One region of the Syntrophomonas sp. UBA1041 genome, then DNA from elsewhere that is predicted to be linked to it. Evidence: riboswitches for the same ligand, from Rfam matches in the RefSeq annotation. Region 1 holds a riboswitch; each other region holds the start of a gene.
What was found. A riboswitch is a leader RNA that binds a small molecule or an ion and turns the genes downstream of it on or off. The one in region 1 is predicted to bind molybdenum cofactor.

Region 1 (10,918 bases):
AAACTTGCCTCCCTGCTGATCGATGAACTTGTCGACAGACACTGGGGCAGCGCCCAGCCTATCACCCGCCACCAGTTGTATGTTCATCCCGATATCGCCTACACTTCACACAACAGTTCCATGTGTTTCGGGTTTGATACCGGGGCGCACCTGTTGCAGGATATCATCGATCTGGCTGGGGAATTTCTCCGCAAGGAGAGCGCGCCTGGATCAGATCCTGGCTTGTGCGTGGCTGCGGTTCCCGGACTGACCTGGACCGATGAGGTGATAGCTTTCGGGTTCCGGGCCAAAGAAGAAGTTCTCAGCAAAAGGGAGGCTTATGAATTAGCCCGAAAAGTCGGTGTTCACCTATCTGAACATGGCGGTACCGGAATCGGAGTGATTGGCGCTTTGGCCGGAGTGGGGCTTAGAGTAGGCGGCAATGACGGCCGCTTCCGGGGCAAGATCGAGATTGAGCCCGCCTGGACAGCTATCACTGTAGCTAGTTTGATAGAGCGCACCCATGTGGATGAAGTGCAAACCACTGCGGGACTGCGCCTGCCTGATAATGAGCTTATCCTCCTGGGAGAGACGGTGAAACCGGTGCTCTTAAACGGGCGCTGCATCCTGCTGGTATATCCTACTGAAAAAACCGGGACCGGTGAGCCCAGGTGGCAAACCTGCACTAAGTCCTATGTGAGGATGTACTGATTCATTTCAACTGGGATTTTCTCAAGAGCAAGACATAAAGCCATGGGTTTTATTACACCTTAATTAAGAGTTTTTGCAGGACGGGGATGATTCAGTAAATGGTTTCATTTGAGCCCATTTACTGAATCATTCCCGTCATTTTAGTGTTGATATTTTGCCGGGCTTTGAAGTTGGATTGAAATGAATCAATATCTAAACGGAAGCTTGCGGGGGTAGGATTCATGAGGCGTAGTAACACCATTGCCTTGCCTTGAATACTCTATCACTAGAATATTAATATATCGGAGAGGTTGGTTTATATAATGAGTATTTATGGAGATTCTTTTGAGTGGCTGCTGGTGCGCTATCGTCACAGAAAAAAGCGGCCGCTGGTCCGCAAAAGGGGCGGCGGCGTAAGTACATCCGATGATTCCCTGGCCGGTTTGAGCGAAGCTTTAAAAAGCGCCGGTGAGCCCAATGTGTCAAGTCTTGATGCCTGGGGTTACGTATTTCACATAAATACCCAGAACATAGCGGTCGGGGCTCCGGTTAACTTCAGCAATAATGGCCCTTTAATGGGCATCACCCACGCACCCGGCACATCCAACATAGAAGTCGCTGCGGCAGGGACATATAATATTTCTTTTGCGGTTTATACGGCGCAGAACAACCCTCAGGATTGGGCGGTGGTAGTGAATGGCATGGTCAGGTCGCGATTCAATTCTGCCGGTCAAACCATACATGGTTCAACCTTATTAACGCTAAATGCAAATGACGGAGTAACCATCCGCAATGTAAACACCCTCCCCAGCCCCGCAACACTGAGGCAAGGCCCCTTCACAACCGCCTATGTATTAATATTGAAAGTGGATTAACATCATGGCCTGATCAGCTCTGTACCTCAAGAATAGTAAATATCATGCAAAAAGACCGGGGGCTATGCCGGCCCGGTCTTTTCTGGGAGCAATATCGGTTATTGCAGTTTTTTGCCTTCGGGAGAGTTGGGGAAAAACAAGGGTTCGCCATACTTGTCTTTGCCGAACTCCTTGACGATCTTCTGACCTTCGGCTGAAACTAGCCAGGCGATAAAGTCTTGGGCCCCTTCCGCGTTGATGTTGGGGAATTTGGCCGGATTGACCGGTATCAGGGTGATGTAGTTGAGCAGCAACTCATCATTTTCAACTAATACCTGCAACTTGATCTTATCCTTAGTGGTGATATAAGTAGCCCGGTCCATAAGGGTATAGGCCTTTTGTTCATCGGTGTAGAGCAGGGTGGGGACATTGCCGCTGGCCCCTTTTTCATAGATGCGATACCATTCTCCGCTAGGCTTGATGCCGGCCGCATCCCAAACCTCGATTTCCTTTACATTGGTGCCGGATTTGTCGCCCCGACTGATAAACAGCGATTTGCTGTCGGCAATTTTTTTGAGAGCCGCAGTGGCTGATTTTTCGCCCTTAATTCCGGCAGGATCCTCGGCCGGACCAACGATGACGAAATCATTGTACATGAAATCGACTCTCTCGGTGCCATAACCGTCAGCAACGAATTTTTCTTCCAGGGCTTTGGCATGAACCACTACTAAATCCACGCTGCCACCCTCTGCAATCTTGAGCGCCGCACTGGTTCCGGCTCCAACATGACGAACCCTTACTCCGGTTTGTTGTTCATAAGCATCCTCAAGAGCGCCTATGATGCCGGCATCGATCGGGCCGATAGTACTGGATAAAAACACCTGTTTGACTTCTTTGACCGGAGCGGGCTGCTGCTGGCTGCATCCCGGCAGGGCAAAACACCCGACCGCCAGCAAAACCACCAGCAACAAAGCTATATGCCTGTGCCTCTTCACACTTTCATACTCCTCTCACATTCTGAATTTATCATTGACCGTACAGTCGGCTACTGCTTGCCGGCTCACGATCTCCCCGTCTTCCATGTAATAGATGATGTCAGTCAGATCCATGGCCTCCCTGATATGATGGGTCACCATGACAGTGGTTATCTTCTGCTCTTTTAAGAGTCTGCCGATGTCCTGCTTGAATTCATTGCGGGTTTCTTTGTCCAAATTGCTGAAGGGTTCATCCAGCAATATGATCTCCGGCTGCAAGACCAAAGCCTGCGCGATAGCCACCCGCTGGGCCTCTCCCCCGGAAAGCGACCTGGCCCGTTGTCTGGCCAGATGAGCTATGCCCAGCCTTTCCAGCCAGGGTTTCACCTGTCTCTCCCGCTGTTTGCGACTCATATGGCGGAATTTGAGACCTAATTCCACATTCTCCATCACACTCAAATCGAGCATCATGGGCTTTTGGAAAACCATTGCCATTCTGCGCCGCAAATCCAAAAGGGTTTGATCTTTGCCCTTTTTGCCGAACCAGGTGATTGTGCCCGTAGTCGGTTCCAACAACGCCGCCATAATCAGCATCAGACTGCTTTTCCCGGCGCCATTGGGTCCCATCAGGCTGATGGACTGCCCGTCTTCCAGGGAAAAATAAGGGATATTCAGGATGGTTCGCCGGCCTAATACCAGGGTCATAGCTTTGATTTCGATGACCTTATCCATTGTTGCTTCTCCATTGCTGCAAGATAGTCAAGAGCGCGGTAACGCCGTAGGCCAGCAGAAGCAGAATAATGCTTAAGGCGATGGCCACATCGAAGTTGCCTTTGTTGACCTCCATAACCGTAGCCGTTGTCAACACCCTGGTCTGGCCTTTAATATTGCCGCCCACCATCATGGAAGCGCCAACCTCGGACACCACTCCTCCAAAACCAGCCATGACAGCAGCCAGCAGTCCCAACTTGGCTTCCTTGACCAGGCTCCATAACATCTGCAGGCGGTTGGCGCCTAGTGCCAGTAATTGCATCCGCAACCGGGGATTGATCTGCTGAATCGCCGCCAGGGTAAAACTGACCACTATCGGAGAGGCAATCACCGCCTGGGCGATGATGATCGCCAGAGGGGTATAAATGATATTCAAATCCCCAAAAGGGCCTGACCGCCATAAAAATATACTGACCCATAATCCTACCACTACTGGCGGCAGGCCCATGCCGAAATTAGCCAGACTGACAAGAAAATTGCGACCAGGGAACCGACCCAGGGCTAAAATGGCTCCCAGGGGAACACCGATTAAAACGCTTACCAGGGTGGCTGTTCCCGATACCTTGAGGGTAAGCCAGGTAACCTCCAATACTTCCGGATCCAAGGCGAACAGCATCTGAAATGCCTTGACCAGACCTTGCCAGATCAGTTCCACATGATCACCCCAAGCTATGAATTAATGGTTTATTTACCGAGATCCGCCTCATTCTTGCCGGCATCAGCATAGAACAGAGGCTGCCCGTATTCTGCCACCTTGAATTCCGAGATAATCTTCTGGGTGTCAGGCGCTATCATGAACTCGACAAAAGCCTTGGCGCCAGCCGCATTGACTTTGGGGAACTTCTCGGGGTTGACCTGCATGACATGATAGATATTCAACAGAGCTTTTTCGCCTTCCACCAGTATCGCCAGACTGAGGTTCTTCTTCTGAGCCAGGTAGGTGGCGCGGTCGGTCAGAGTATAGCCTTCCTTCTGCTGGGCTACGGTAAGGGTCTGTCCCATGCCCTGGCCGGTTTCCTGATATTTGTCACTCACGGTGGGGGTTATTCCGGCAGCTTTCCATAGATTCTTCTCCATAGTGTGGGTTCCGGAATTATCACCGCGAGAGATAAACAGGGCGCCTTTTTCATTGATTTTCTTGAAAGCCTCGGCAGCGGTCGCAGTTCCCTTTATCTGCGCGGGATCGCTCTCCGGTCCGACGATGATAAAATCGTTATGCATAACCAGCTGGTAATTGATGGCTTCGCCGTTATCCACTATCGGTTTCTCCTGAGAAGGTGCATGCGTCAGCAGCACATCGGCTTCGCCCTTCTGGCCCATAGTTATTGCTGCTCCGGTCCCGACCGCAACAGTTTTAACCACATATCCGGTCTTCTTTTCAAACTCCGGAACCAAGACATCCAACAGGCCGCTGTCCTGTGTACTGGTAGTAGTGGCCAAAATGACATCCTTGGTCTGTTCAGCAGCTGGGGGCGCTTGCTGCTGCGGCTGTTGCTGAGCACAGCCTACAATGCTTAATATGAATATTAATAGAATAGCCAGGGGTAAAAACCTTTTTTTCGACAACATTAATAGTCCCTCCCTAATATTACATTTCTAAGGCTATAGCTGTCCTCCATACGCATATACAAAAAGGTCAAACCCGCCATGAGCAGTTTCGACCCCGGGGATTGATCATCACTCTCCTTTCCAATGCGGGAGGCGCAGTCGTTTCCATCTGCCCCCATTGTCCTGCCCTCCATACTTACCATCAGCTGCAGGTGACCAGGATCGGAGCTAGATTTTTATAGGTATGTATGCAGTTTCAGCCGAAACATAAAGCCGAACCCGCAAATAAAGCAGATTCGGCTCTTAAGTCAGACCCAGTTACTCTCCTTTCCAAATGCGGGAGGCGCAGTCGTTTCCATCTGCACCCATCGTCCTGCCCTCCATACTCACCATCAGCTGCAGGTGGTCAGGATCGGAGAAAATATTCAATGTTATACTAACTTTCGGCAAAGGAAGACTTTTTCCTGCTATTTTTCCAAATTTTCCGTTTATACGCCATAGTGGCAAACATGTATAATCCCAATCTTATTTATGGAAGGTAATGGGTTCTGACTTACTGTGAAAATGTGGTTAAATAACCCAACATTCGCTTATACTTAACCTAGGACAAACTTGAAAGAAAGGATGGGGTTTTATGTCAAAAGGGAAAATTTTTGTGCGCGAACGCCGCAAGGTCCAAGAGGGCGAGAAGAAGCCCCGTTTTGTTGTGGTTGGTGTAGCTGGAATGGATTTGAGGCTGCATGCCAAGCACATCCGGCGCATGGAACTCGAGCAGATGGCCGCAGCATTGGGTGCTGAGATAATCTATCTGGAATCCGGCAAGGATGAAGAAGCAGACATCGATGAAGATTAGTAATAAAACTGGGGAAAGGCGGATTAGGCTGTGGCACTGATACGGGAAAGAGACAGTAAGAGACTGCACGTCAAAAGCAAATTAATGGGTGAGTCCCTGGTCAGCAAGAGCTTTTTGCAGGGTCTGGAGCAGAAGGAGCAATTCCGGGCCCTGCCGCAGGTGAGTGTAATAAAAATCGGCGGGCAAAGCATCACTGACATGGGCGCCAAAGCGGTGTTGCCCATCCTGCAGGAAATTGTGGCCAACGCGCCTGAACACAAGATGATTATATCCACCGGCGGCGGCACCCGCTCCCGCCATGTCTATTCCATCGCCATGGAATTGGGCATGCCCACCGGGGTTATAGCCAAACTGGGGCAGAGCGTCTCCGAGCAAAACGCCCTGATGCTCTCCACCCTCTTGATGCCTCATGGAGGAATAAAGGTCGGGCACGACGATATACCCAAACTGGCGGCTTATTTCTCGCAGGGATGCATCCCCGTCATTCACGGCATGCCCCCTTACGGATACTGGGAGCACCTCCCTGCCCAAGGCAGTCTGCCCCCCAACCGCACCGATGTAGGGGCTTACCTGCTTTCCGAGGTGATCGGCGCCCGACAGTGCATCTATATCAAAGATGTTGACGGCCTCTATGAGGATAACCCCAAATTATACCCTGAGGCGAAATTTATCCCCCGTATCGGCGCCCGGGAATTACAGGCCATGAAACTGGATGACCTGGTGGTGGAGTGGACGGTTTTGGATATGCTGACCCGCTCGCGCAGCGTCAAAGAAATACATATTGTCAATGGCCTGAAACCCGGCAATATAACCCGGGCTTTGAAAGGCGAACATGTAGGCACTATCATTTACAACGACGAAGAGAACTAGTGCTGTCACATACCTTAAATCCCGGCTTTCTTCTTCATGCCGCCACATTATGGTATAATGAAATATGATTTCGAACTAGGGCTTTGTCCACCTTGGTAAAGTGTGGTCTTTCCATCCCGGCATCGTGGTGGAAAGACCTTTTTGTTGAGGTTTTGACTGTTGAAGAGTCCCGTTCCGATAAAAACTCAGGGTTTTCTGGGGTTCTATTCTGAATAGGCCCTACTTATTCAAGCTTTGTAGAAACGGGGAGGGTGAATGATGAAACCTTTGATTCAGGTTTGCGGAGATCCTACAGTAGACTGGTTCCGCATACATAATGAAGATATTACCGTGCGCGGCGGGGTTTATTACTGGCAGCGCCACAAAGAAGATGACCGGGTGCGGCTCAGTTCGCAGCCGGGGGGTTTTGCCCTGGTACGACAGGTTCTGAAGGCCATGATCCCGGAGCAAATCGCGGCTGTGGAAGGCGCCCCCTTGGCTGAGAACCTGCTCAACCGTCCCAAAGACCGGCAGGTCACCACCTCCTGGACCTTGTGGAAAGAATTTTTCAATTCATCCGGCCATCGCAGCGCTTATCGCCTTTGGAAATGGCATGAATTTGAGCCGGCTAAATGGGATTATCAGACTGCCCGGCTTCAGGGCAACCCGGACCTGCTGTTGATTCAAGACAGCGGCCTGGGGTTTCGTCATTGTGAAGAAGGCTGGCCTGAAGCACTGAGCCTGGAGAGCCAAAACAGCGGCCTGCTTCCGGCACAGTTGATTATCAAGCTGGGTCAATATTATGATGGTCAGGCCAATCCCCTGCTGAATCGCATCGCGGAACTAGGCTTGGAGGACCGCACCATCATTCTCAGCTCATTAAGCGACCTGCGCGCCTGTGCGGTTAAGGTCAGCATTTCCCTTTCCTGGGAAAAAGTCCTGGAGGAAGTGGTCGGTGCGGTTCTAAGCCCTCACGGACCTTTTCTGGATGCCGACCGGAGCACCATCAAATACCAGCAGGTAATAGTCCCCATCGGTTTGAGCGGGGCGGTCGTGGTGGGACGGGATTACCATACCCTGATCTTTGACCGCAATGGACAAGAAGGTCACTTTGCCGCACTGTATCCCGGACAAATCATTGGCGATAATACCTGCATCCTAGGAGCCCTGGCCGCTAGCTGGGCCGCAAATACGGCGGCGACAGACTGGATAAAGGCCTCCCGGTTGGGGATTGAACTGGCCCGTCTGCTGCAAATCGAAGGTTATGAAGTGGTAGAGTGGGAGCAGCATAAGCATCTGCAATTTCCCTATCAAACCATCGCTTCCGCTTTCCGGGAGCTGAGCCGCGACCGCTTTGGCAGCATGGGGCAGCCGCATTGGTCCGCGATATCAGACCTGGGGGTGTTTGTGGATGAAGCCCGCTCCGCTTTATTAAAACCGGGACGCTGGACGATACTGGAAGATGACCTGTTAATAAATTACAACCCGGGCTGTTCAAAGGATACCGAATGCATCGGCTCCGTGCACGATTGTGCCAAAAACGTGGTGGTTTACGGCCCCCAACAGGCCCTGCAAGGTGTTCCTGTGGAAATCATCGGGGGCTGGAGCAGTGCCGACCGGCAGGAAATAGAAGGGGTGCGCGGGGTGAATAATGCCATGCGCGAATACTTCCAGCTCAAGAACCCGGAAACCCCGCTTTGCGTAGCGGTGTTTGGCCCGCCCGGTTCGGGCAAATCCTTTGTCATTAAAGAAATCGCCCGCGGGCTGGGTATTGGTGAAAAGGCGCAGCTAACCTTCAACCTGTCGCAATTCGACTCCCCCGCCGAGCTGCAGAACGCCTTCCATCAGGTGCGCGATTTAAATCTCAAGGGGAAAATGCCCCTGGTCTTCTGGGATGAATTTGACACTCCCTGCGAAGGCCTTCCCCTGGGATGGCTGCGCTATTTTCTGGCTCCCATGCAGGACGGTGAATTCACTTATGAAGGCTTATCACATCCCCTGGGGGGCGGCATTTTTGTCTTTGCCGGGGCAACCCGCCATTCCTTTGAAGAATTTCGCTCCGGAGACAACGCTGAGGATAGAGCCGCCAAAAAACCGGATTTCATCAGCCGTTTAAGGGCTTTCATCAATATCAAAGGCATCAACGGCAATCCCAATTCGGTAGAAGACCGCCTCTATGTCATCCGCCGGGCCTTTATCCTTCGCCAGTACCTGGAGACCAACGCCGCTCATCTCAAGATAAACGGGCAGTTTGAAATCGAGCCAAGTGTGCTGGATGCCTTTTTACTGGTTAGCCGTTACTGGCACGGAGCGCGCTCCCTGGAGAATCTGCTCAAGATGAGCAGCCTGGCGGACAAGCGCAAGTACGAGTTATCCAGCCTGCCCCCTGATCATATTGTGGAAATGCATGTCAATATGAAGGAGTTCAACGATCTCACCAAACTTGGCCGCCGTGAGCTGCTGCGCATAGGCATCACCGGGCATGTTAACCTGGATCCCGAGGAGATCGGCATTCTCAGCCGGTCTATCGACAGGGTGATCGCTTTCATAGAAAGGCAATTCCCGGCCCATTATCTGACCGTATTTTCTCCCCTGGCAGCCGGGGCTGACCGCCTGGTAGCAGGTGCGCTGCTAAAAGATGAAGCGGCCCGCCTCATCGCGGTACTCCCCTTTTCTATGCAGAGATATTTGGAAACTTTCGGCGCTAGCGAAGATTACCGCCATGATCCGGCCGGGGCCGAGCTGCGCAGCGAGTATGAGTACTGGATCAACAACCGGGCTATAGAAGTGATAGAGATGCCGCCAACTCCGACCCGGCGTCTTGCTTACCTCAAAGCGGGGCAGTTTATCGCCGAGCATAGCAATGTTATCATCGTGGTCTGGGATGGCAACCGCCAGAAATATTCCTCGGTAACCGCCCAAGTGGTGGCCAGGGCAGAAGCACTTAAGATTCCTATTTGTCACATCTGGGCGCAAAATTATCGCTCAGAATCCTGCCAGGCCAATATCAAGCCCCGGCACGGAGAGATCCGCTACAAGAATTTTCCCGGGCAGCCCCCGGACATGTGGACCAGTATCGCAGCTGAATAAAGACTATACCGCGGAGACGGGGTTGACAATGGGTCCGTTCCCATTTTTAACCTAGAAAAACCCCGTCCCCGTGACATTTTGCTTAGAATTCGCAGGAGCGGACGGTGCGGGGGAAAGGAATGACATCGCGGATGTTGGCGACCCCGGTGAGGTACATGATGAGCCGTTCGAAGCCCAGGCCGAAGCCGGCGTGTTTGACCCCGCCGTATTTGCGCAGATCCAGGTACCACCACAGTTCCCGGGGATCCATGTTAAGCTCTTCCATGCGCCGGGCCAAAAAGTCTTCGCGCTCTTCCCTCTGGCTGCCGCCGATCAATTCCCCCACCCCGGGGACCAGAAGATCCATAGCCGCCACGGTCTTGCCGTCATCATTTTGGCGCATATAGAAGGCCTTGATATCTTTGGGGTAGCCGGTTACAAATACCGGTTTGTTAAACACCTTTTCGGTCAGATAGCGCTCGTGCTCGGTCTGCAGGTCATGTCCCCAGGCCACCGGATAGTCAAATTTCTGCCCCGCTTTGGTCAAAAGATTTACCGCTTCAGTGTAACTTACCCGGGCGAACTGCTGGTTTAATAGTCCCAAAAGCCGCTCCTCCAGCTCCTTATCAACGAATTGATAGCAGAACTGCATCTCGTCAGGAGCATTCTCCAGTATGAAGCCGATGACATATTTCACCATGGCTTCAGCCAGGCGCATATCATCGCTCAGATCGGCGAAGGCCATCTCCGGCTCGATCATCCAGAACTCAGCGGCATGTCTGGCGGTGTTGGAGTTCTCAGCCCGGAAGGTGGGGCCGAAAGTATAAACATCGTGAAAGGCCAGGGCGAAAGCCTCGGCTTCTAACTGCCCGCTGACGGTGAGGCTGGTTTTGCGGGCGAAGAAATCCTGACTGAAATCCACCTCCCCGGATTCAGTGAGCGGCGGTTTTGAAGCCGGCAGTGTGCTTACCCTGAACATCTCTCCGGCGCCTTCAGCATCACTGGCGGTTATGATGGGGGTGTGTACGTAGACAAAACCGCGTTTCTGGAAAAACTCGTGAATGGCATATGCGGCCAGGGAGCGGATACGGAAAACCGCCGCAAACAGGTTGGTACGGGGTCGCAGGTGAGCCATCTCGCGCAGGAACTCCCGGGTGTGGCGTTTGGGCTGTATGGGATAGTCCTCGGGGGCATCGCCTTCCAGAACCACTTCATGGGCCTTTATTTCGAAAGGCTGTTTGGCCTGTGGAGTCAACACCATGATTCCACGGGCGGTAACCGCGCAGCCGGCCCGAATTCGGGCCACGGCATCAAAATTGGCCGAAGCGTCC
Region 2 (10,918 bases), on a different contig from region 1:
CCAGCCATCACCTGGATCCGATTACTGGAACCGGTGAATATAAAGTGTGTGCTGTAAAGCTCGAAAAGGTATAGGAGGCCAGTTAAACAGCGGCCGCGTTCGAGATGGTTTTGCCAAAATCATCCGCAAAAAGACGTTAATATTTGTATGTAAATAGAATCTAGTCCAAACCCAATAAGGTTGGAGGTGAATAAGCAATGGCAGATTACAGAGAAATTATCAGCGCCTATAAAGAAGTTCCCGGCGGTATTATCGAAGCATATCATGCAGTGCAAAAAGAATACAGCTACATCCCTGAGGACGCGGTGGTTTATGCGGCTCAAGTGTTTGATATGCCCAAGGCCAAGGCCTACGGAGTTGCTACTTTTTATTCCTATTTGCAGGTTGGCCCCCGGGGCAAAAATGTCATTCGTATTTGTGAAAGCGCACCCTGCCATATCGCGGGTGCTGATAAGGTTGTGGCTGCTCTGGAAAAGGAACTGGGTATCAAAATGGGGGAAACCACCCCTGATGGCAAATTCACTCTGGAATTTGCCGAGTGTGTAGGGCAGTGCCAGGCCACACCGGTTATAACAATCAACAGTCAACCGTATGGGGATGTAACAGCTGATAAGGTTGCTGCTATCCTCGCAGAGTACAAGTAAAGAAGGGAGGGTAAAAAATGGCCGAGGAAATGCGCATAGTACTGCGCAATTACGGCAAAGTTGATCCGTTGAACATCGATAGTTACACCCAGGTGGGCGGATATCAAGCCTTAGCCAAAGCTAAGAGCATGAGCCAGCCAGATCTGATTGAAGAGGTTAAGAAGTCAGGATTACGGGGCCGTGGCGGCGCCGGATTTAACACTGGTATGAAATGGAGTTTTTCCTACGGCGTAAAGGCCGATCAGAAATACGTTATTTGCAATGCCGATGAGGGTGAGCCGGGAACTTATAAAGACCGGATCATCATGGAGAATGACCCGCAGAGCGTCCTGGAAGGGATGGCTATTTGCGGGTATGCAATAGGAGCCAATAAGGGCTATATCTACTGCCGGGGCGAGTATCCCTACGTTGTGGAAATCCTCGATAAAGCCATAGCCCAGGCCAGTGAAAAGGGCCTCCTGGGAGACTTCAATATCGAAGTGCGCATGGGAGCCGGGGCCTATGTGTGTGGGGAAGAAAGCGCGCTTATTGAGTCTATAGAAGGGCACCGGGGTGAACCCCGCTTCAAGCCCCCATTTCCACCGGTTATCGGCTTGTGGGGCAAGCCCACTATTGTCAACAATGTAGAAACCTTTGCCAATATTCCCGCCATTGTTGACAAGGGCGCGGATTGGTACAAAGGCATTGGCGCGGCGGGCTATCCAGGAACCAAAGTCATGACCTTGACGGGAGATATTGTCAACCGCACTGTTATTGAAGTGCCTACTAACACCACCATCCGCCAGGTATTGAACGATTTTGGCGGAGGAATTGCCGGTGGCAAAAAGTTCAAGGCGGTGCAAATAGGAGGAACATCTGGCGGATTCATACCCGAATCACTGCTCGATACCCCGATCGACTTCGATTCCATGTCAGCCATTGGCGCTACCCTGGGGTCAGGAGCCTTCTTCGTAATGGATGAGACCCGGGATATAGTCGATGTAATTGATCGCATAAGCAAGTTCTTTGCTCATGAATCGTGCGGCAAGTGCACCCCCTGCCGGGAGGGAACTCAGCGCATGCATGAAATGCTGCACCGGGTGAAAAACGGCGGAGCAGTTGCCGGCGATCTAGACTTTATGGAGAGACTGGGAAGCGTTATGTCCAAAGCCTGCTTGTGTGGTTTGGGACAGGCGGCTCCGGCTCCAGTGCTAACAACCTTAAAGCATTTTAGAAACGATTATACAGCCAAGTTTAATTAATGCTCTATAATCCCAGATTATGTTTATTATGTACCGGGGGCCATAAACCCCCGGTACACAATCTTGTGCTATAAGTTCGGGCAATAAAAATGATTAATGAGAAAAGTGAGGAGTGAGGGGTAAGGAGCGCTGATGCTTGTGTCTTAATCTACGATTAATTTAGCTTTAACCATGACGGGTTCTTCCCCCGACCTTTTATGTACATCTAACAGTAAAGGAATATTTCCCGTATTAATATCTTTTCGGTTTACCGGCAGGGCGTAGGCATGGCCCTGTTCAATAATCATTTCTCCTCGGTGCAGGCTGCGCCCCGACTTTAAATGTTCAATGGGACTGGCCAGCTCTATATTAAACCAATCACCTTTATACAATAACTCTCCTTTTAACTTAAGCAGGGCCGGTTTTACCAGAGCTTCAAACAATATTCCGGCTGCAGAGGGGCTGCCGGACAGATTGAAAATAAGTTTGCCATCAAGAAGGGCGGCCGAAGTATTTTTGCCGGGAAAGACGTTTATACCTTTGAAAAGAAGCTGGGCATTCAAATACTCGAACGCGTTGCGAACCAAGTCGAAAAGGCCGTTGCCGGTCCCCCCGCTGATTATTATCATATCAGAGACCCGTGCCGCCTTTTTTATTGCAGCTATAATGGTGTGCAGGTCATCATTAATTACAGAAGGCGACAGCGACGGTAAAGCTCTGCTGCTGTTTATTTTGCATGCTAATAGGCTCCGGTTGCTGCAATATATGCATCCTGTTTTGATGGGGGACCCGGGTAAAAGCAACTCATTTCCCGTGTCTATAATATATACACGAGGCACTTTGTATACCGGCACCCTTTCTATGCCACAGGCGGCTATTCTTTCCAGGATTTCCGCTTTTAAAACCTGCCCTTTGGCGGCAACTCTATCTCCAGCCATCAATTCGTGGCCGGCTCTTCGTATATTTTCACCCCGCCGCGGCCTGATGCTGACAATTATATAGTTTTCATTTATTATCTCAACGTCCTCTTGTTTGATAACGGCAACGCTGCCCTCTGGAAGCAAAGCCCCGGTCATAATTCTACAGGTTTCCCCGGGCCTTGTTGGCCTGTTTTCAATTGAACCAGCTCCGATAATAGAAGCTACTCTCAAACGCAACGATCGTCCGGTTTGCAGTCTTTTAAGATCAGTCTTGCCAATCGTATAGCCATCCATTGCCGAACGGTCAAAATTGGGTATATCAATAAAGCTGGCTATATTATCCGCGGCCACCCGCATATAGGCATTATCGATGTGCAGGTACTCGGTGTCCAGGGCTTGAATGCTTTCACAGCTTATATCAACAGCTTTATCTAAACTAACAGCTTCTAATATCTTATCATTAACCAACTGTAGTCTACTCATAAATAACCTACCTCATTTATCGCGCATTTCCTTTTTTGTTCTATAAAGAGGTGAAATATATCCCCCGATGTTTTAAAACCCTCAGTATATATTTCTTTATTTATTATACATCCATTATAGTAAATTGTTAGGCTTAATATGAAATAATTATGTTTAATTTTTTTAGTGACAAAATAATAGCATTATGTTATATTGTGTTTGAGATAGTTGGATGTATATAGCATACGGTGTATTATTCTGTGTATGGTTGGCGTATGATTAAGACAATTGTATAGCTCCAAGCCTTTAGACCTAAAGCAAAGCCATGGTTTCTAGGCCTCTGGGTATAGTTGGAAACGATTGTGCCTCCCCGTATTTTTGGAAAGGAGCCTAAAAAGCCTGGTTCAAAGCAGGTAGTACTTGCTGGGCCATAATGGGCATAAAATCCAAAAATATTTTTTTATGCCCCTGGCCTTTGCTGGAGGCATTTTTGCTTATCCCATAAATGCAATCAGGTACTCTGGCAAAAAGAGTATCTGCTGGTAGTAGTAGTTTTTAAGGGAGGTAGAGATTGGTTATGAAATTTACTCGTCGTGGTTTCCTGAAGCTTTCAGGTCTCTCCGTTGCCGCGGTTGCTTCCGGCTTGGGGTTTGACTTGGAAGCAACTGCCGCACACGGGCACGCACTGAAGCTGGCAGGGTGCACAAAGATACCCAGCATCTGTCACTTCTGCTCAGGTGGATGCGGGCTTCTCCTGCATATTAAGGATGGAAAACTGGTCCACCTTGATGGGAACCCGGACAATCCCATCAACGAAGGTACCCTTTGCCCCAAGGCGGCAAGCCTGGCGCAGGTGGCCTATTCTCCGGAACGTCCGAAAAATCCGCTTTATCGTGCTCCGGGTTCTGACGAATTCGTGGATATTACCTGGGAAGAAGCTTATGATCGTATTGCCAAGAAAATCAAGGAAGTCAGAGATAAGACCTGGACGAGCACCGAGGAGATTACGAATGCCAAGACCGGAGCCAAAGAAACCGTTACCGTGAATCGGGCGGAAGGCATTTGTATGATAGGTTCGGCCGAGGTTGATAATGAGGAAAGCTACCTGCTTTCCAAACTTGCCCGCCTGATCGGGACACCATTCCACGAACACCAGGCCCGTATCTGACACGCGCCCACGGTGGCTAGTTTGTCACCTTCATTTGGACGCGGCGCCATGACCAACTCCTGGCAGGATATGCAAAACTCCGAATGTTTCTTGATCGCAGGCAGCAACTGTGCGGAATGCCATCCCATTGCTATGAAATGGGTTAACCGCGCCCGGGCGAAAGGCGCCAAGGTTATTGTTGTTGACCCGCGCTTCACGCGCACCGCTTCCCAGGCGGATGTCTTCGCCCAAATCCGTCCCGGAACCGATATTGCTTACCTGGGTGCAATGATCAATTATTACATCGAGAATAGGCTTTATGATGAGTTCTATGTTTTGAATTTCACCAATGCGCTTTATAAGATAAGCAAAGATTTTGGATTCAAAGACGGTATGTTTTCCGGTTTTAACCCTGAAACCAGGAAGTATGATTATGCAAGCTGGGCCTATCAACTGGATGCCGAGGGTAAACCGGTAAAGGCAGACAGCCTGGATGATCCGGATTGTGTTTTCCAGAAACTCAAAACCCATTATTCCAGATATACCTTTGAAGTAGCTTCAAACATCACCGGAATACCGGTTGCCAAAATAAAACAGATAGCCGACACCTTCGCTGCAGCCAAACCAGGCAACATCTTCTACGCCCTGGGCATGACCCAGCACACCACCGGTGTGCAGGGTATTCGTTGCTACGCCATCATCCAATTGCTACTGGGCAATGTGGGCAAGGCCGGTGGCGGCATCCAGGCCCTGCGCGGCGAGCCCAATGTTCAGGGTTCCACCGATATGGCCAACCTGAACGCCAACTTGCCTGGATATATCCCTTATCCTACTAATCAAGAAAAGACCTTGAATGATTTTGCTGCGAAACACGGCTCGGTCCAGTATAAACCAATAGTAGCCCTGCTCAAGGCCTGGTTCGGCGCGAATGCTACCGCCGAAAATGAATACGGATATCAGTGGCTGCCCAAGAACAATCCAGCAAATATGCCTATTCAACCCCAGTTCTTCAGCAAAATGGAAGAAGGACAGTTTAAGCTTCTCCTCAACTGGGGCTCCAACTCCACGGTTTCCATCCCGGACAGAAAACTGGTGGCTAGAGGCCTATCTAGTCTGGAAATGCTGGTAGTGGCCGACATATTTAACACCGAAACCGCCCAGTTCTGGAAAGAAGAAGGATTAAATCCGGCCAAGATTCCGACCGAGGTAATCTTCCTGCCGGCGGCCTTCGTTTATGAAAAGGCCGGCAGCATGACCAATTCTTCCCGCCTGGTCCAGTGGAAGGAAGTGGCATTAAAACCCCTCAATGACTGTCACCCGGATTTGGATATGCTGGACCACATCTTCAAGAGAGTTCGCGCCCTTTATAGCGGAAGCAATGACCCCAAGGATGAACCAATTTTAAAAGCCAACTGGGATTATGGCGATCATGAAGCAAGCGCATTAAAAGTCCTCCAGGAACTCGGCGGCTATAACGATACTACTGGCAAACCTATTGCCGCGATAGGCGAATATCTGGCAGCACCGATTGGCACGGTTTCCACCGGATGCTGGGTATATGCAGGGGTAACTCCGGAAGGCAAAAACCTGGCAGACCGCCGGGGCAATGCTGATCCCACCGGTCTGGGCCTGAATAAAGATTATGCTTTTGCCTGGCCGGGCAATATCCGCGTTCTCTATAACCGGGCTTCTTGCGATGCCCAAGGGCAGCCGGTCGATTCCAAACGCAAGCTGATCTGGTGGGATCCCGTCCAGAATCTCTGGGTCGGCAATGACGGACCCGATGTGGTCGACAAGACCAAAGGTCCTGATACACCGGAAGGAAAGATTGGGTTCAAACAGAATCCTGAAGGAGTAGGACGCTTATTCGCAGCTACTTATAAGAGTGGTACAGTTGCGCCAGAAGGTACTGCGGCTGTCGTCCCGATTCGTGGAGCAGGTATGACGGTTGATGGACCGATGCCGGAGTTCTATGAGCCGATTGAAAGCCCGACCGCCAATCTTCTGCATCCTGAGGTGCAGAGCAATCCTTGCGCCAAGATTGTTTCAAAAGAGTTTGGCAACCCGGATGAATATCCCTATGTCCTTACCTCCTATGGGGTTGTCGAGCACTTCTGCGCCGGGGCGATTACCCGCAACATTCCCTGGCTGAATGAGATAGCGCCTGAGCCTTATGCTGAAATAAGCAAAAACCTGGCCCATAAAATTGGTGTTAAAGAAGGGGATGAAGTCGAAGTATCCTCTGCCCGTGGCAAGTTAGTAGTGCGTGCCCTGGTGACTGACCGAATCCAGACTCTTAAAATCAACGGTAAAGATCAGGAGACCATCGGTATGCCGTGGAGCTGGGGCTTTGCCAGCTTGAGTCCTGGCCCCAGTACTAATAATGTGACAATGAATGCATGCGATCCCGGAGCGGGTACTCCTGAGTATAAATGCTGTCTTGTCAACATAAGGAGGGCTTAACGATGGCGAGAAAAATGGTTTTTATTGACACCTCATTATGTACTGGGTGCAAGGCCTGTTCCGTAGCCTGCAAAGCGTGGAATGATCTTCCGGCTGAAAAGACACAACGCATAAGCAGTTATCAGACCCAGGCTGACTTTACACCCAATACCTGGACCTATGTCAGGTTCAGAGAAGAGTACAAAGATAAAAAAATGCGTTTTAATATGCTGAAACTCCAGTGCTTCCACTGCGCCGATCCAGCTTGTATGAAGGCCTGTTCTTCCCAGGCCATCTATAAGACAGAATCGGGATATACATTGATCGATAAAGACAAATGCATTGGCTGCGGATATTGTGCGGCGAACTGCCCATGGGGCGTTCCCAAGATTGACGAAGCTGCTAATAAAGCTTACAAATGCACCGGTTGTATTGATCGCGTTGAAAGCGGTATGAAACCGGCATGTGCTCAAACCTGCCAACCCGGCGCGATACAGTTTGGCGATTATGATGAGATAATGCCCCAAGCCCAAGCCCGCGTTGCAGAGCTTCAATTAACCAATCCGAAAGCACATCTGTATGGCAATGAATTGATGGGCGGCACGACTTATGTTTATCTGCTGCAGGATAGACCGGATGCTTATGGGCTTCCTTTAAATCCTACAACACCGATATCCTTGACTCTTTGGAAAGATATAGTTTATCCGCTGGGTGGTATAGCGATTGGCGCTTCGGCTGCAGCTATCACTTGTGGGGTTATTGTCAATTTAGTAAGGGGCAATTATGCCAACCGAGCGAAAAATATCGCGGCATCCCACGACGAAGGAGGTAAGTAGATATGGCAAAAGAGGTATATCGTTTTTCCGCGGGAGAGCGTTTTGTGCACTGGTGTCACGGCGTTGCATTTTTGCTGTTGCTTTTTACCGGACTGGGAGTGCTCGTCTACGCTTTTCAGCCGGCTATGAACGTATTCGGCGGGATTCAAGTTACACGAAATATTCACCGTGTCGTTGCTGTGCTGTTTACGTTAGGTATGATAATAGGATTCATTGGCAAAGGACAAGGCGCACGCCAGATGCGGCGCTGGTTTAAAGACGTAATTAACTTCCGTAAAGACGACTTCGATCATGCCAAGAATTTTGGTATAGAATTCTTTGGCGGCCATAAACCATTCCCGCCCCAGGGCAAGTTTAACGGCGGCGAAAAGCTGAACTCTATGTTTACCATCCTGGGAACACTTTGTATTGTTACCAGCGGCTATATTATGTGGTTTGCTTCAGGTCCAAGTTTGCTGCTACAGTGGGCGTATCCTATACATGCGGCCTGCGCACTTTTTATGGCTGCCCTTTTGATTGCCCATTTATATCTGGGAATACTTCATCCCGATTCAAACCAGGCTCTAAAGGGTATTTTCACCGGTTGGGTTCCTGCCAAGTTTGCTTATGAGCACTATGAAAAATGGTATAACGAAGAGGCAAAAGAAACCATGAAAGGATAAGAGGAGAATTTGTATGGCTGCAGGAAAAAGCAAATTGGTAGTTGCGGAAAATATGGAACAAGCCTACCAGAAGTATCGTCAGCTCAAACTAGAGGTTGATGCCTGGCGGCAGGAACGTGGTTCATACTGGCTTGCTAGTTTAAGCCTGAATGAAGAATCTCCATATTTACCTATTGTTGATTTACCTCAAGGTGCAATTATCGAGCTTTGGCAGAGATTAAATCTCTCTGCCAAAGTAGAAATCAATGATTCAGACTTGTGGGAAATGTGGGAGCAATTGAAGTCAGGCAACAACATGATGGAAGCAGAAATGGCAACACGCCTCCAGATAGCGGTTAATGGTGTAGCTAAACTGGCCAGCCAGACCGTCAATGAAAAGGGAGTACCGGAGCAAAAGTATAATCCCCGCGCATCAGAGAATCCGGAGAAAAATGTAGCCGCTTGTCCGGTTTGCGGCGAAATATCGACTTTGGCGGTTCTGACCGCACCGGACGGGAAAAGAGTAATGCACTGTAACACATGCAACTTTGAATGGCCTGTACAGCGAACCGGATGTATGTATTGCGGAAGCGAAGATTCCAAGAAATTGTTTTATCTCAAAAACGAGGCGTTTCCCGGAATTGAAATGGGTGTTTGTCAGGTTTGTGGGCAATATTTCAAGGAAATCGATGGGCGTATGCTTTATGCTGCGGATTATCTTTGGGAAGATATGAGAACGCTTCCGTTGAATTATGCAATCGAACGCTGGATAGAAGAACAGGTTAGAAAAGATAATCAAATCAACTAGTTAAGCCAAATAATATGAAATTAATATATTGGGGAATTAATCGCAGCGAAGGCTAGTCTTGATAGTATCTCTGGTAACATGATGCTATAGACTGTGTGCCATAATTATTGATGAAAAAGCTTAGGCTTTTCATACATCCCAATCTTTTTCTTCCCGCTTTTGCGGGAAGCTTTTTTTTAAGGATAAGGCAACGATCGTACATGAAAATTATAAAGAAGAGAAAACTAGTAGCGACAAACGAAACTTAGTAAAGATAGCCATTTTAAATAAGAAACGGTAACTACAAATTCTTAAAATAAATAGGAAAAAAAACAATAAAGGGAATATATGAAATCTCAAAACCCCAGGTAAGTTGACACGATTCTCCCCTGGTGTTATGTTAAAAGTACAATAAAAATCGGCAAAAATGAATTATGATAGATTTATGAGTTGCTACCCCTATGAGCAATCCTGTTAAGCGAGAACATTTACTGATAAGCGGAAGGAGTCGAATAACCATTACTAAACGTCCGCCTCTTACCCCAGAAGAAGCTGCTCAAATACTTAAAATTTCTCGATACACCCTGTACGAGCTAATCAAACGGGGAGAAATTCCCTCATGGCGCGTTGGAAGAAAAATACGTATTGATTATGATTCGCTAATGCACTACTTGCAGGGAGACTCAGGTGAAAAACGCCCCCGGGGATATTCTGACGCGCAGGAGGATGTATCTTCAGATAATGGTTTTTGTTTTATGGGCAGCCATGATCTATCTGTTGAATTGCTGGCAGAGTTTTTAAATCACTCCTCTTCTTCTCTTTCCCTTAAGACTGTTTTTAAAGGCAGTATGCAAGGCTTGGTTGCTCTTTACCACAGAGAAGCGCAAGTAACCGGCATTCATCTTTGGGATGAAAAATTACAGGAATACAATCTACCCTTCGTAGAACACATACTTCTGGCTGAAGCTTATAAGGTTGTTAACCTGGTTCAAAGAACCCAGGGCTGGATTGTCGCCGCAGGCAACAAGCACAATATCAATTCCTGGGAGGATATCACCAAAAAAGGTTGTCGCTTTGTAAACCGACAGAGAGGCTCCGGCACCCGTTTAAGAATAGATCAATACTTGTTGGAAAACAACATACCAGTCCGCCAAATTCAGGGCTATGAAATAGAAGAACAGACTCATTGGGGAGTTGCACTTAAGGTTGCTAATGGAGAAGCTGATTTCGGCATTGGCATTCAATTTGCTGCCCAAAGGATGGGTTTGGATTTTGTGCCCCTGTTTAAAGAAAGGTTTGACCTGGTTATTCTTCAGGAAACAGCAGAAAAGCCTGAATGGCAGCAGATACAGGCAGTTGTAAACTCAACTGCATTTAAACGGGCGGTTGAACAGCATAGTGGCTATGATACCTCCCTGACTGGAAAGATCGTCTACGAAACTCCCCATTCTGCAAAGGCGCGTTCTTAGGACTACCTGCCTGAACTAAACTCTATGATCTTGCTCAGGCTAAGGAGAAGGCTCTTTTAGTTCCAGGCGAGCTTAGCACATTTCTAATATTCCCTTTGGTCGCAAAGACTCTTTACCCTGTGAAAGTAAGATTCTTCACTAATATTCTGCTCGGGATGATATTTACAGGATAAATAAGGTTGGGTAAGAATAAAGGCAGGCAATTTTCCAATGCGTAAGAATAAACGAAGGGGTTTACTTTTATTAATAATCCTTATACTCACTCTGCTCGTGATTAAGTATGGTAATCTCTTGATGTCTCATTTTAACTATCCTAGTTTTATGGAAAGGCTGCCCTTCGGAGCTAAATG
Region 3 (10,918 bases), on a different contig from region 1:
ACACCGATAGGCCGGTCACAAAGGAATTTTTAAGGGCAGACTATGGAATCTAAAGCGGGGTTCATGGTTGCCGGTTCATCTGCCCCTCTGGGGGCAATCGGATCGGCAACTCGCTTATTATTCACCCGGAATCATCTCCTGCCGCGGCGGATTTTTAGCCAGCCTGCCCGGTTTTCTTTCCCAGAACGCCTTCGGTTTATGTATTTCATGCCCCGCTGTTGACAGCGATTTCCCTAGCATTGCGGGGGTTTTCAATCTATCCATTGCTGAAGATGCTCCTGGTGACTATGATAGCGCGGCCGGTCTGTTTCGCATTAAGTTATCTGATAAGAAAGATTCCTCCTCCGAGGAGGTTTTTTCGTAAGGACAGGCGGAACAGTTACTCACCCCCATTAATCTTATCCGATGATTCCGCTTAACTCCCGTCAGTCGAACGGCATTCCGTATCACCCTCCACTGGCTGTCAGCTACCCGGAAATGCGGCAAGCGTCCACTTGAGGCCTTTGGTACCATCCTGTTCGAAGCATGCATGATTTTAATCGATCAGATGATAATAGTCTAAAGAGCTTAAATGCTTCAAGGAGGTTTAATGAAATGGCCGCAACCGATTTACTTGATAAAGGCGCCGTCTTGCAGAGGGACAAAGAAACCTTCGCGGTGGTTCCTCACATGCCCGGCGGGTTGGTGACCCCGGAGGTTTTGAGAAGAATAGCCGATGTAGCGGAAAAATACCATGCCCAGGCCTTAAAGCTGACCTCGGCTCAGCGCCTGGCTATTGTAGGCCTGAAAGAAGAAGACCTGGATGAGGTGTGGCGGGATCTGGACATGAAGCCCAGCTACGCTATCGGTCTATGCGTGCGCAGCATAAAATTCTGCCCGGGAACCACTTTCTGCAAGCGCGGGCAGCAGGATTCGGTCGGTCTGGGGTTGAAGCTGGACGAACGATATCACGGCATGCAGCTGCCCAGCAAGTTCAAAATGGGCATAAGCGGATGTGCCAACTCCTGCGGGGAGAATCATTTCCGCGATGTCGGGGTGATGGGCATGCCCAAAGGCTTCAGGCTGATGGTGGGCGGTAACGGCGGGACCACTCCACGAATCGCCAGGACCATCTATGATAACCTCGATGAAGAGCAGATCCTCGAAAAAGTGGACCGGATCGTCAAGGTCTATTCCCAGAGTGGCAAAAAACATGAACGTATCGGCAAATACATTGACCGCGTCGGCCTGGAGGAATTCATAAACCAGCTGGAGAGTTAGCCTTTTTGGTTGGGTATTGGTGGCCAAGCAACATCCGCGTCTCCCCATTCATCTCATCGTATAGTTGAAGCGAAGTCTAAGTCCGCTGCGACGGAGATGCGCAGCAGTCGACTTTATGAAATAGTTCTCCTGAAGCCGGTATCGATCAGGCTTTGCCTTTCTCCCGGGCGATGCGTTGGAATTTTTCGCGCCCGTTACGGGGTGGAACGTGCACAACCGACCGGCGGGACATGGTTACAGAGCTATTGGGGCAGAAGTTTGCGCAAACCCCGCATCCCAGGCAGACCTTCTCATCCACAAACGGGACCTCGTTTCCATCCCGGTCTTCCTCCATGGCGAGGGCCCCGATCAGGCATTTATCAGCGCATATACCGCAGCCGATGCAGTTTAAGGAATCGAATACCGGAATGAAGTTGCTGGGATGGGTGGCATACTGTCCGTGTTTGTTGATGCCGGTCATAACCACGCAGCAGCATCCGCAGCAGTGGCATATATAAGTGGGCTTGTTCAAGACATTGTCGCAGTTATGGACTAACCCCAGGGCTTCGGTTTCATCGAGCACCCGCAGCAAATCGTCTACGCTGGCAGGTTTACCCAGACCCCGCCTGATTATCCACTCCGCAGCCGGGCCCAGGGTAGTGCATACTTCAAGCGGCGCATCACAGGCTCTACCCAGATGCTGTGCTTTATGGCGGCAGGGACATATAGAGAGCGAGCCCCCGCCGGACTGGCGGATGATCTCCCCGGCCCGCTCATAGTCCAGGACCTCAGTCTCGACCGCTATGGGTATGAGGTGTTCATACACCAGTGTGCGCATGAATTTGGTGTCCCGCCCGGCGAACTCAGTCTGAACCTCTTTATTATCAAAATAGCTGCTGAAAAGCTTGGCCAGTTCCTTCATATCAGCTTCCCTGCCGGCCCGCATGAAAGTATACTCAAAAAAGCCGACAACCATCGGTGTCAGCATATAGTAAAACGTATCCTTACGGGGCAAGTCCATCACCAGTCCCCGTTCAGCCATGCCATCCAGTATTGGTTTCAATCGTTCCATATCCATACCGGTAATACCCGCGATTTTTTCGATACTTACCGGAATCATCGGGAACTTGCTTCCTATCATAGCCTCGCCTTCGGTATAAAGGCGCTGCAAAATTGCCATCAGGGTGTCGTTTATCGGCGCTCCCACCGGATTTTTATTGAGGCGTACCGCCAAAGCACGATAGACCTCGTCTTTGGAGTGAATTATGTGCCCCATAAAATAACCTCCTATACAGTTCGTACTCAATAATAGTAACACAAAACCGAATTTTTCTTGTACCAGCGACGGGAGCGGGGGAAGGTGACGGACGCAGGTCTCCGGGAAAGGCATGGATACGAGACTGAGTAAATGGGGTTGGAAAGCATCCCACTTACGCCTTCCCATGCTTTACTCTCTTTTGTCGCGCTTGCCTCCCTACTAGCCTTTAGCCCCAAAAATTACGCCCATCCTTATTATCTAATGATGGGCGGTTTGGGGGAGCTAATCTAATCAACTAACAGAGGATCTTCAATGAATGTGGTAAACTGGAAATCGTGGTCATGGCCGAAGTTGGTGGTAGTTTCACCCTCTACAAAGTGAATATGCTTATCGTGATCGATATAAATTGCCGGACCCGTTCTTATCCCGATTTCATGGTAATGATTGAAGAAGAAATCAGTGTTGACCAGAATGGCGTGGACATGGCTTTTTCTGTACGGAATCGCTTCACTGGTAACGCCCGCGAACCTGTGGTTATGGAGAATAGCACCCTCTAATGTAGTGCTTCCAGCGAATTCGTGAACATGAGTCTGAATTGCTTCGCATTCCCGCTCACAATGATCCGGTATACAATCATTCTTGGCGGCATGGATTTTAATTTTTGGCAAATGAGATACCTCCTTCCAATTAATTGGTATATCATATGGATAATTATTCCTGGGTGTTACACAGGGCAAAGCGATCGCATTATAGATTACTGGAAATGACTTGATCAAAGAATTCAGAGTTCTTTTTCATCTCATTTTTTAAAGCGCTTCCCCTGTCACCTGCGTTTGTCGAAATAATGACAGGCGGATTGCTAAATTTTTACTATATGTTACGCGATATAAAAATCAATCCAGTTTGATTAGGAGGAGACAGTTATGGATCTGGCGCAACGAATTGAAGATCTGCGTTGCAAACTTGATAGGCTGGTTGTAGAGAAAGGACTGCAAGATCCCTTCATCAGTGAACTTAGTGAACGATTAGATGTACTTATTACCGAATATTATCGGGACAACTTCCGGCCTGTCTGACGGCGGCTCCTTTGACATCCCATATATTTTCATATATGGGAGTGACCGGAAGAAAAAAGCAAATACCATTGCAGGAAATAAGTCTTTTTTGCTGAATACTGGAAATAGCAGGAAGCTAAGATTTGCAGTGAATACCCATTGTAAAGGCTTGCTTTTGCGATTAAGCAGGTTCTATTGTCGAAAACGCCACAACTCAGAGACAAATCTTGGAAATTGACGCAATATTTAATAAATATAAGACATATTGATATGTGGACAGCGGTAAGTTAGAATTGAAAAGCCGGGAAAAATGCTATGCTGAATTTAAGGAAGCGCTCAATGGAATTTGTCCATAACATGCCGACAACATTGGTTTTATTGAATTACTAGTACGAAGACACTTTTAACGTTTATTGGGAAGAAGTAATTATCGCATTATATGGCACATCGACAAATCAAGGCTTATCTTTAAAACCCCGGTAAATATTGAGTTCAATGAGTAACTCAAAATAACCTTGAGATCCTGCCGACTATTTTAGTGTTTAGTCTGCCGGGCTTAAATGCTATATCCTTCCGAAGGTCGGAGATCCATTTAAATAAAATCCATAGCGTATTGGTATCAAACTGGATATATTGTCCGATCCTGCAAGGGGTTCTAACCTGCTGCGTATTGTTAGTCGGACAATTTGCTTATGGTACAAAGGGGAATTGATCATGGATATCATTACAAAAATAGAAGACTTACGCTTAAAGCTGACTAAACTGGGGGAAGAGAAAGGATTAAAGCATCCCGACGTTATCAGGTTGAGCAAGCAGCTAGACGACCTTATCATCCAGTATTATCGAGTTCACCCGGAAGAGAGAAAAGAGTAAATAGCCAGGGTTGACAACTGGGGACGGTGGCAAAAAGGACCGTCCCCAATTGTCGCCGTCCCGTGCCTCCGGCCTCATAGACATTTATTCACAAAGATGTCTTTGTTGCTTAACTAGTCTTTGAATCCGAAACTGCGGGCGATCATGGCATAAGTGGTAACCGGCACCCCATATTGCCGGCCCATACGCACCACTTCAAATATCAGCCCGTCTATTTCCGAATCCTTACCCTGCTTTAAATCCCTCTGCATCGAAGTAGAGGCCTTGGGTGACAGATTATCAAGAATCTGCAGATTGGTCTTAACGATGTCCACGCTGAAGTGAATGCCCATGGCCTCGGCCAGGGTATCGATTTCCCGCATCAAGGTGATAAAGGCATCCCTGACCCGCCCCTCCTTCTGCATTTCTCCGGCATCGATATCATAATAGGCTCCGCAAGCCGCCATCGGGGATACATAAGAGAATTTCTGCAGGGCGTCCCTTTGGATGTTATCCGATATCAGGGCGGTGAGGCCGCTTTCCTCCAGATCTCTAGCCACATCTTCAAGCGCCGGCCGGTACTCATCGGAGTTTCTCACTCCGTATACCACCCGGAAAATGTCGCCGGCCTGCAGGATGGCGCCCGGCCTTTTGATCTCAGCGGCTATATAAATGCATCCATCCGTCACCAGGATTTCCGGCAGCATGGCCTGCAGCCTCCCGCCGGTGCCATAAATATTAAGCAAGGGGATCACTACCGTATCTCGGTGGGCGACCCTATTTATAAAAGGGATGGTATCCAGCAGCGAATAACCTTTCACACAGATGAATATCACATCGGGCTGCTCCCGGTAATGATGCATGTCACTGGCTTTCATGGGATAGACTGTGTAATTCCCTTTGCGGGTGGTCTCCATTTTCAGACCGTGTTCCCGAATAGCCTCCAGGTGCTGCCCCCTGTCAATGACGGCGACATCTTTGCCCGCTTCGGTCATGAAGGCCCCAATGCTTCCGCCCGTACCTCCGGCTCCGATTACAAGATATTTCATATTGTCCTCCGCAGTGTCGTCAAATTTCCTTTAATGATACCAATTAACTACATTAATCCGCTAGGGGCAAGAGATGAAGCAAAAGTGTCGTCTCCGTTGCTTCCTTTTGTTCAAAAGGAATTATGTAATTTTTTGTAGAAGTTAGTTTTTAAAAATAAGGGAGCGGGATTTATTATGAAGGGACTTGTTAACTGGGAAGCACTGCAGAAGCTAAGCTTCGGTCCGGCATATGAACGAATGAACAGCGACCCCGCAAAAATGTGGGGCCAGACCGCAGTCATGTACAACAAGATGGTTCAGTTGGAGAAGGAATATACCAAAAGCCAGGTGGAGACTTTTATTCTGGAACCCGAAGACACGGTTCTCGATATAGGATGCGGTCCGGGAAGGTTGGCAATCCCGGTAGCCCAGAAAGTCGCCCGGGTTACAGCGCTGGATGTCGCTCCACAGATGCTGGAAGTATGCGAAGGCAACGCCCGGCTGGCCGGAGTGGACAATTTGTATACCCGCTTGCTTAACTGGGATGATGCTATTATCGGGGACAATCTGGAACAGCATGATGTGGTTATCGCCTCCCGATCAGCGGGTTTACACGATCTCGTCAAGCTAAATGGGGCAGCCAGGAAATATGTATTCGTACTGAGTTTCGCTCAAAGCCCCAGCCTCAAACATGCTCGGGACAGCTTGTTTATCGGAGCATCTGAAGAGGTGAAGCCACTGCCCCCCATGAACCGCATGCTGGGTTATAACCTCACCTTCAATATCCTCTACGACCTGGGTATCGATCCATCACTAAAGGTAGTCACAGATGGTTTTACTGGCAGTTATGGGTCGCGGCTCGAAGCCTACGATGATCTCAGGGTATTATGCGAATTTCCGCCCGAGAACGAGCACATTTTCCGCAGCAATGTCGATAAATGGCTGCTTGATAATCCTGACGGCAGCTGCACTTTCCGCATCGAAACCAAAACTTATATAATGTGGTGGGAGCCTAAACCCCTGAATGTTTAGTCGGCCCAGGCCGGAATTATTCGCATTACGCATTTCAGCAGCCCGGGAAATACATGAAATTCTTACATTTAGGTTTCTCAGAGAATATGGTAGAATTTTGTTAGTTATTTAGTTATCCAGAGTGATTAGCTTATACTTCTGACAAATTATGCAATGCGGGTACCAATCGAATAGAATATCTGGGACTTCGAGTTTTGGTTCCTAAAGGCTGAGCCCATGGGCCAAAACCGATGAGTTTGTTGGGAAATCGGCAAGCTTTCCGTGTTTGAGAAGAAGGCCATTATAACCGTTTATCAATAAGATAGGCATGTGTTCTTATGGCGCATGCCTATCTTTTTGATGAAATATAATTTCGATTGGGGGTACATAAATGAGGAGAAAATGGTTCGTTTCTATGATGTTAGTCATCGCTGTGATGACGATGGCCGCAGGCTGCGGCAAGGCGCCTCAACCCGCCTCAACCGCTCCCCAGCGCTCAATAGTGGATATGGCCGGGGTTGAAGTGAAACTGCCCGCCGAGGTCAATACCGTAGCCAACTGCTGGCCTTCCAGCAACCAGATCATGATAACTCTTGGCGCAACAGCCAAACAGCCTGCCTATTTCAATATTCTCAAGACTGAGAGCTTTACCTGGATGCAGTACGTAAATCCTGCTATCAAAGAGAAACCGGGCTTTGGCAGCGGTTCCACGGTAAACGCCGAAGAACTGCTGGCCTTGAAGCCGGACCTGGTAATCACCGCCAACGCTAATGACGCTGAGGCTTTCCGCAATGCGGGTCTGACAACTATGTACATGATGTTCAATAATTACCAGGCTCTTAAGGAATCGGTTCTGAAGACCGGTGAAGCACTCGGCGGAAATGCGGTCACCCGGGCTCAGGCTTATGTAAGCTACCTGGATGGCAATATCAAACTTGTCCAGGATCGCCTGGCCGATGTCAGAGCTGAAGATAAACCAACGGTTTATTATCTTGACGGGCAGGCCGGCAAGACAGCTTATTCTACCGGCGGATCGGGAACCATGCAGGAAGAGTGGATCAACATGGGCGGTGGGAAGCTTGCAACTGCTGAACTATTTCAGGGTATGAACAAAGAGATCACCCCTGAGCAGCTGCTCAAGCTAGATCCTGATTATATCGTGATAGGCGGCCTGAACCAGGCCAGCGCTTATAAAGCCCTGATGGAAGATTCCAACCTGGCAGATTTGAAGGCCATCAAGGCAAAGCATGTCTATCGAGTTCCTCAGGGTACTTTCCAGTGGGATCGCTTCGGGTCCGAATCGGCTCTACAGGTAGTGTGGATGGCTAAGACCCTGTATCCCGACAAGTTTGACGGTGTGGATATGAAGCAGATGACCATAGATTTCTACAAGAACTTTCTAAGCTACGATCTTTCCAGTGAATATGCCGATGCCATTCTGGCAGGCAAGAATTCACCCACCGGGCTATAGCAAAACCCTATCCCGATCTCCATAAAGCACTTAGGTGGCAGGGCGGCGGCTCTGCCGCCTTGCAGATTGATGCAAAAGGATTATGTCATGAATAGCACCAGTGTGATTGAAAGCAAAACACCCCGCCATCAGCGGCCTCTCGCCGGAGTGCTGCTCCTGCTGTGTCTGGCGGTCTTTATCCTGTCTATAGCGGCGCTTTGTCTGGGTCGCTATTATGTCAGCTATGAGCAGGTAGTCCGCATTTTAGGATCCTATGTATTCCCCGTGGACCCAACCTGGACTCAGACCATGCACAACGTGGTCATGAATCTGCGCCTGCCCCGAATATTGGCAGCAATTCTGGTGGGTGGGGCCTTGGCTCTTTCCGGAGCTACCTACCAGGGCATGTTTGAAAATCCTCTGGTATCCCCGGATATACTGGGGGTCTCATCCGGGGCCTGTGTGGGCGCCGCCGCAGCCATTTTGCTGGGCTTAGGCAATACCGAGATTCAGCTGTTCGCTTTCTGCGGCGGTATCACAGCGGTCAGCATGGCCCTGGCTATCCCTACCTTGATGCGCAGTAAATCGACCATCGCCCTGGTTCTGTCGGGTGTCATCATCAGCGGGTTTATGATGGCCTTGTTAGGCCTGATGAAATACATTGCCGACACTGAGACCGAGTTGGCGGACATGGTTTACTGGCAATTGGGGAGCATCGCCAAGGTTACCTATGAGAACTTGTTTGCCACCGCCCCCATAATGATTCTTACCGGCCTGGTTTTACTGGCCATGCGCTGGCGTATCAATATCCTCTCCCTGGGCGAGGAACAAGCCCGAACTCTTGGGGTGAATCTGCGTTTTGAACGCGGAGTGGCCATTACTTGTTCCACCTTGTTGACTGCCTGCGCGGTATGCTTGAGTGGCACGGTGGGGTGGATCGGACTGATAATGCCCCATATAGCCCGTATGATAGTGGGCAGTGACAATGTCCGGCTGCTGCCTACTGCCACCCTCATGAGCGCGGGCTTTCTGATACTCATCGACACTGTTGCCCGAACCCTGACCGGAGGAGAACTGCCCCTGGGCATTCTCACCGGATTTATCGGCGCCCCTTTTTTCGCCTGGATACTGATCAAACAACGGGGGGCGATTTAATATGGCATTGCTGGAAGTCAAAGAAGTTGCCTTCGCCTATGAAGGTCATCGCACCATATTTAAGGATGTCAGTTTCAGCATCGACAAGGGAGATCTATTCACTATCCTGGGGCCTAATGGCTGTGGGAAATCGACACTGCTGAACTGCCTGGCCCGCATCCGTCCCTTAAGCCACGGGCAAATTATGCTGCAGGGAAAAGATATGAGCCGCATGTCTGCCCATCAAGTCGCCCAGAAGATAGCCTATCTGCCTCAGAGCATCTATTTTTCCTACGGCTACTCGGTACGTGAATTTGTCGTTATGGGGCGCACCCCGCACCTGGGAATGTTCAGCCGGCCCCGGAAGCCGGACTATAAGCTGGTTGATGAAACCATCGCTATGATGAACCTCTCCCATCTCGCCAACAAGTCGGTGAACCAAATCAGCGGTGGGGAACTGCAGCTGGTGTGCATAGCCAGAGCCATCGTGCAGCAGCCCGAAATCATTTTGTTTGATGAGCCCACCTCAGCATTGGATTACGGCAATCAGCTACGGGCTCTTCGTTTGATAAAAAACCTGGCCGATAAGGACTATGCCGTAATAATGACCACCCACAATCCTGACCATCCCATCCTCCTGGGGGGGATCGCAGGAGTTCTCTCCCGTAGCGGGTATATGGAAACCGGCAGCGTTGAGCAGATTCTGCAACAGGAACGACTGAGCGAATTGTACGGCACCAGGCTGCAAATCGTCTATGTAAATGAGATTTCGCGGGTGGCCTGCCTCCCTGAAAGTCTATAGTACAGTGAAAGTCCTGGGCAAGTATTTTTTGCTTGGCTGTCGTTCATAGTCACCCCCCTGCTTGCGCAGGTTCGGCTTGACCAACCGGGAATTAGATGCCCATAATGAAGAATTAAAGAGCATCAGTTTACGGGGGTATCAGTAAATGGTAAAAGAGTGGAATCCTGATCTGTATGATGAAAAACATGCCTTTGTATCCAAACTGGGAGAAGATTTGATCGAACTCTTGCAGCCGCAAAGTGGTGAACTCATCCTGGATCTGGGCTGCGGCACCGGCGATTTAAGCCATCTTATAAAGCAATCCGGCGCCACAGTGGAAGGATTGGACGCGTCAAAGGAAATGGTGGCACGAGCCCGGGAGAAGTACCCGGATATCCAGTTCCGGCCCGGCGATGCCTGCTCTTTGAATATTTATGAACGCTATGACGCCGTTTTCTCCAACGCGGTATTGCACTGGATCAAAGAACCGGAAAAGGCCCTGGCCGGTATCTGGCAAGCCCTAAAAAAGAAGGGGCGCTTTGTCGCCGAATTCGGCGGACGAGGCAACGTCAATAATGTTACCCGGGCGGTTATGAAATGTTTGCGGGAGATGGGACACCCCGTCAGCGATGCAGACCTCCCCTGGTATTATCCCAGCATCGGCGAATACACCAGTTTAATGGAAGAGCATGGCTTTTGTGTAACCTACGCCCGTTATTTCGTCAGGCCCACCATTCTGGAAGACGGGGAAAATGGGCTGAGCAACTGGCTGGATATGTTCGCCGATCTGTTGTTCAAGAACTATACCGCGGATCAGAAGCAGATGATCTTTGGGCAGATAAAAGACCAGCTCAGAGACAGTACGCTGCAAGACGGCCAATGGATCGTGGATTATAAAAGGATACGGGTGGTGGGGATAAAAGAAGAATAATCACATTGAGCAGTTGATCTGTCAACAGCGTCTATCATCGTAATTTACTGCTCCAACCGCCACCTATTGGCACTTTCATAGTCATTTAACAGTGGTGTCTCTCTAAATCCCGAGTCCCTATATATTGCGCTTTAGAAGGATGCAGGTGGTTCTTGACTTTCGCCAAATGCGAAAGTCAA

Region 2: it holds a riboswitch for molybdenum cofactor, as region 1 does, so the genes downstream of both, fdnG (formate dehydrogenase-N subunit alpha) here and B2633_RS16080 (ABC transporter substrate-binding protein) in region 1, are expected to answer to the same signal.
Region 3: it holds a riboswitch for molybdenum cofactor, as region 1 does, so the genes downstream of both, B2633_RS00720 (ABC transporter substrate-binding protein) here and B2633_RS16080 (ABC transporter substrate-binding protein) in region 1, are expected to answer to the same signal.

Annotation. Positions count from the first base shown of each region.
Region 1 covers NZ_DCEA01000107.1:112,605-123,522, reverse strand. The annotation lists gene B2633_RS16105 (hypothetical protein) at 1-690, shown strand, start outside; gene B2633_RS16100 (BclA C-terminal domain-containing protein) at 993-1,544, shown strand; gene B2633_RS16095 (ABC transporter substrate-binding protein) at 1,643-2,518, opposite strand; gene B2633_RS16090 (ABC transporter ATP-binding protein) at 2,534-3,229, opposite strand; gene B2633_RS16085 (ABC transporter permease) at 3,222-3,923, opposite strand; gene B2633_RS16080 (ABC transporter substrate-binding protein) at 3,953-4,837, opposite strand; molybdenum cofactor riboswitch at 4,935-5,056, opposite strand; molybdenum cofactor riboswitch at 5,124-5,246, opposite strand; gene B2633_RS16075 (hypothetical protein) at 5,451-5,669, shown strand; gene B2633_RS16070 (amino acid kinase family protein) at 5,700-6,539, shown strand; gene B2633_RS16065 (ATP-binding protein) at 6,798-9,608, shown strand; gene asnS (asparagine--tRNA ligase) at 9,691-10,918, opposite strand, start outside.
Region 2 covers NZ_DCEA01000101.1:3,482-14,399, forward strand. The annotation lists gene fdhF (formate dehydrogenase subunit alpha) at 1-74, shown strand, start outside; gene nuoE (NADH-quinone oxidoreductase subunit NuoE) at 198-644, shown strand; gene nuoF (NADH-quinone oxidoreductase subunit NuoF) at 662-1,885, shown strand; gene B2633_RS14665 (molybdopterin molybdotransferase MoeA) at 2,029-3,267, opposite strand; molybdenum cofactor riboswitch at 3,531-3,651, shown strand; gene fdnG (formate dehydrogenase-N subunit alpha) at 3,824-6,856, shown strand; gene B2633_RS14675 (4Fe-4S dicluster domain-containing protein) at 6,859-7,671, shown strand; gene B2633_RS14680 (formate dehydrogenase subunit gamma) at 7,674-8,333, shown strand; gene B2633_RS14685 (formate dehydrogenase accessory protein FdhE domain-containing protein) at 8,347-9,120, shown strand; gene B2633_RS14690 (substrate-binding domain-containing protein) at 9,561-10,568, shown strand; gene B2633_RS14695 (DUF1287 domain-containing protein) at 10,779-10,918, shown strand, end outside.
Region 3 covers NZ_DCEA01000003.1:33,594-44,511, forward strand. The annotation lists gene B2633_RS00675 (hypothetical protein) at 1-33, shown strand, start outside; gene B2633_RS00680 (hypothetical protein) at 68-364, shown strand; gene B2633_RS00685 (NAD(P)/FAD-dependent oxidoreductase) at 595-1,260, shown strand; gene B2633_RS00690 (4Fe-4S dicluster domain-containing protein) at 1,406-2,515, opposite strand; gene B2633_RS00695 (YmaF family protein) at 2,785-3,156, opposite strand; gene B2633_RS00700 (Spo0E family sporulation regulatory protein-aspartic acid phosphatase) at 3,421-3,573, shown strand; gene B2633_RS00705 (Spo0E family sporulation regulatory protein-aspartic acid phosphatase) at 4,267-4,425, shown strand; gene B2633_RS00710 (ketopantoate reductase family protein) at 4,539-5,453, opposite strand; gene B2633_RS00715 (class I SAM-dependent methyltransferase) at 5,628-6,464, shown strand; molybdenum cofactor riboswitch at 6,638-6,756, shown strand; gene B2633_RS00720 (ABC transporter substrate-binding protein) at 6,835-7,914, shown strand; gene B2633_RS00725 (FecCD family ABC transporter permease) at 8,002-9,048, shown strand; gene B2633_RS00730 (ABC transporter ATP-binding protein) at 9,050-9,829, shown strand; gene B2633_RS00735 (class I SAM-dependent methyltransferase) at 9,975-10,739, shown strand.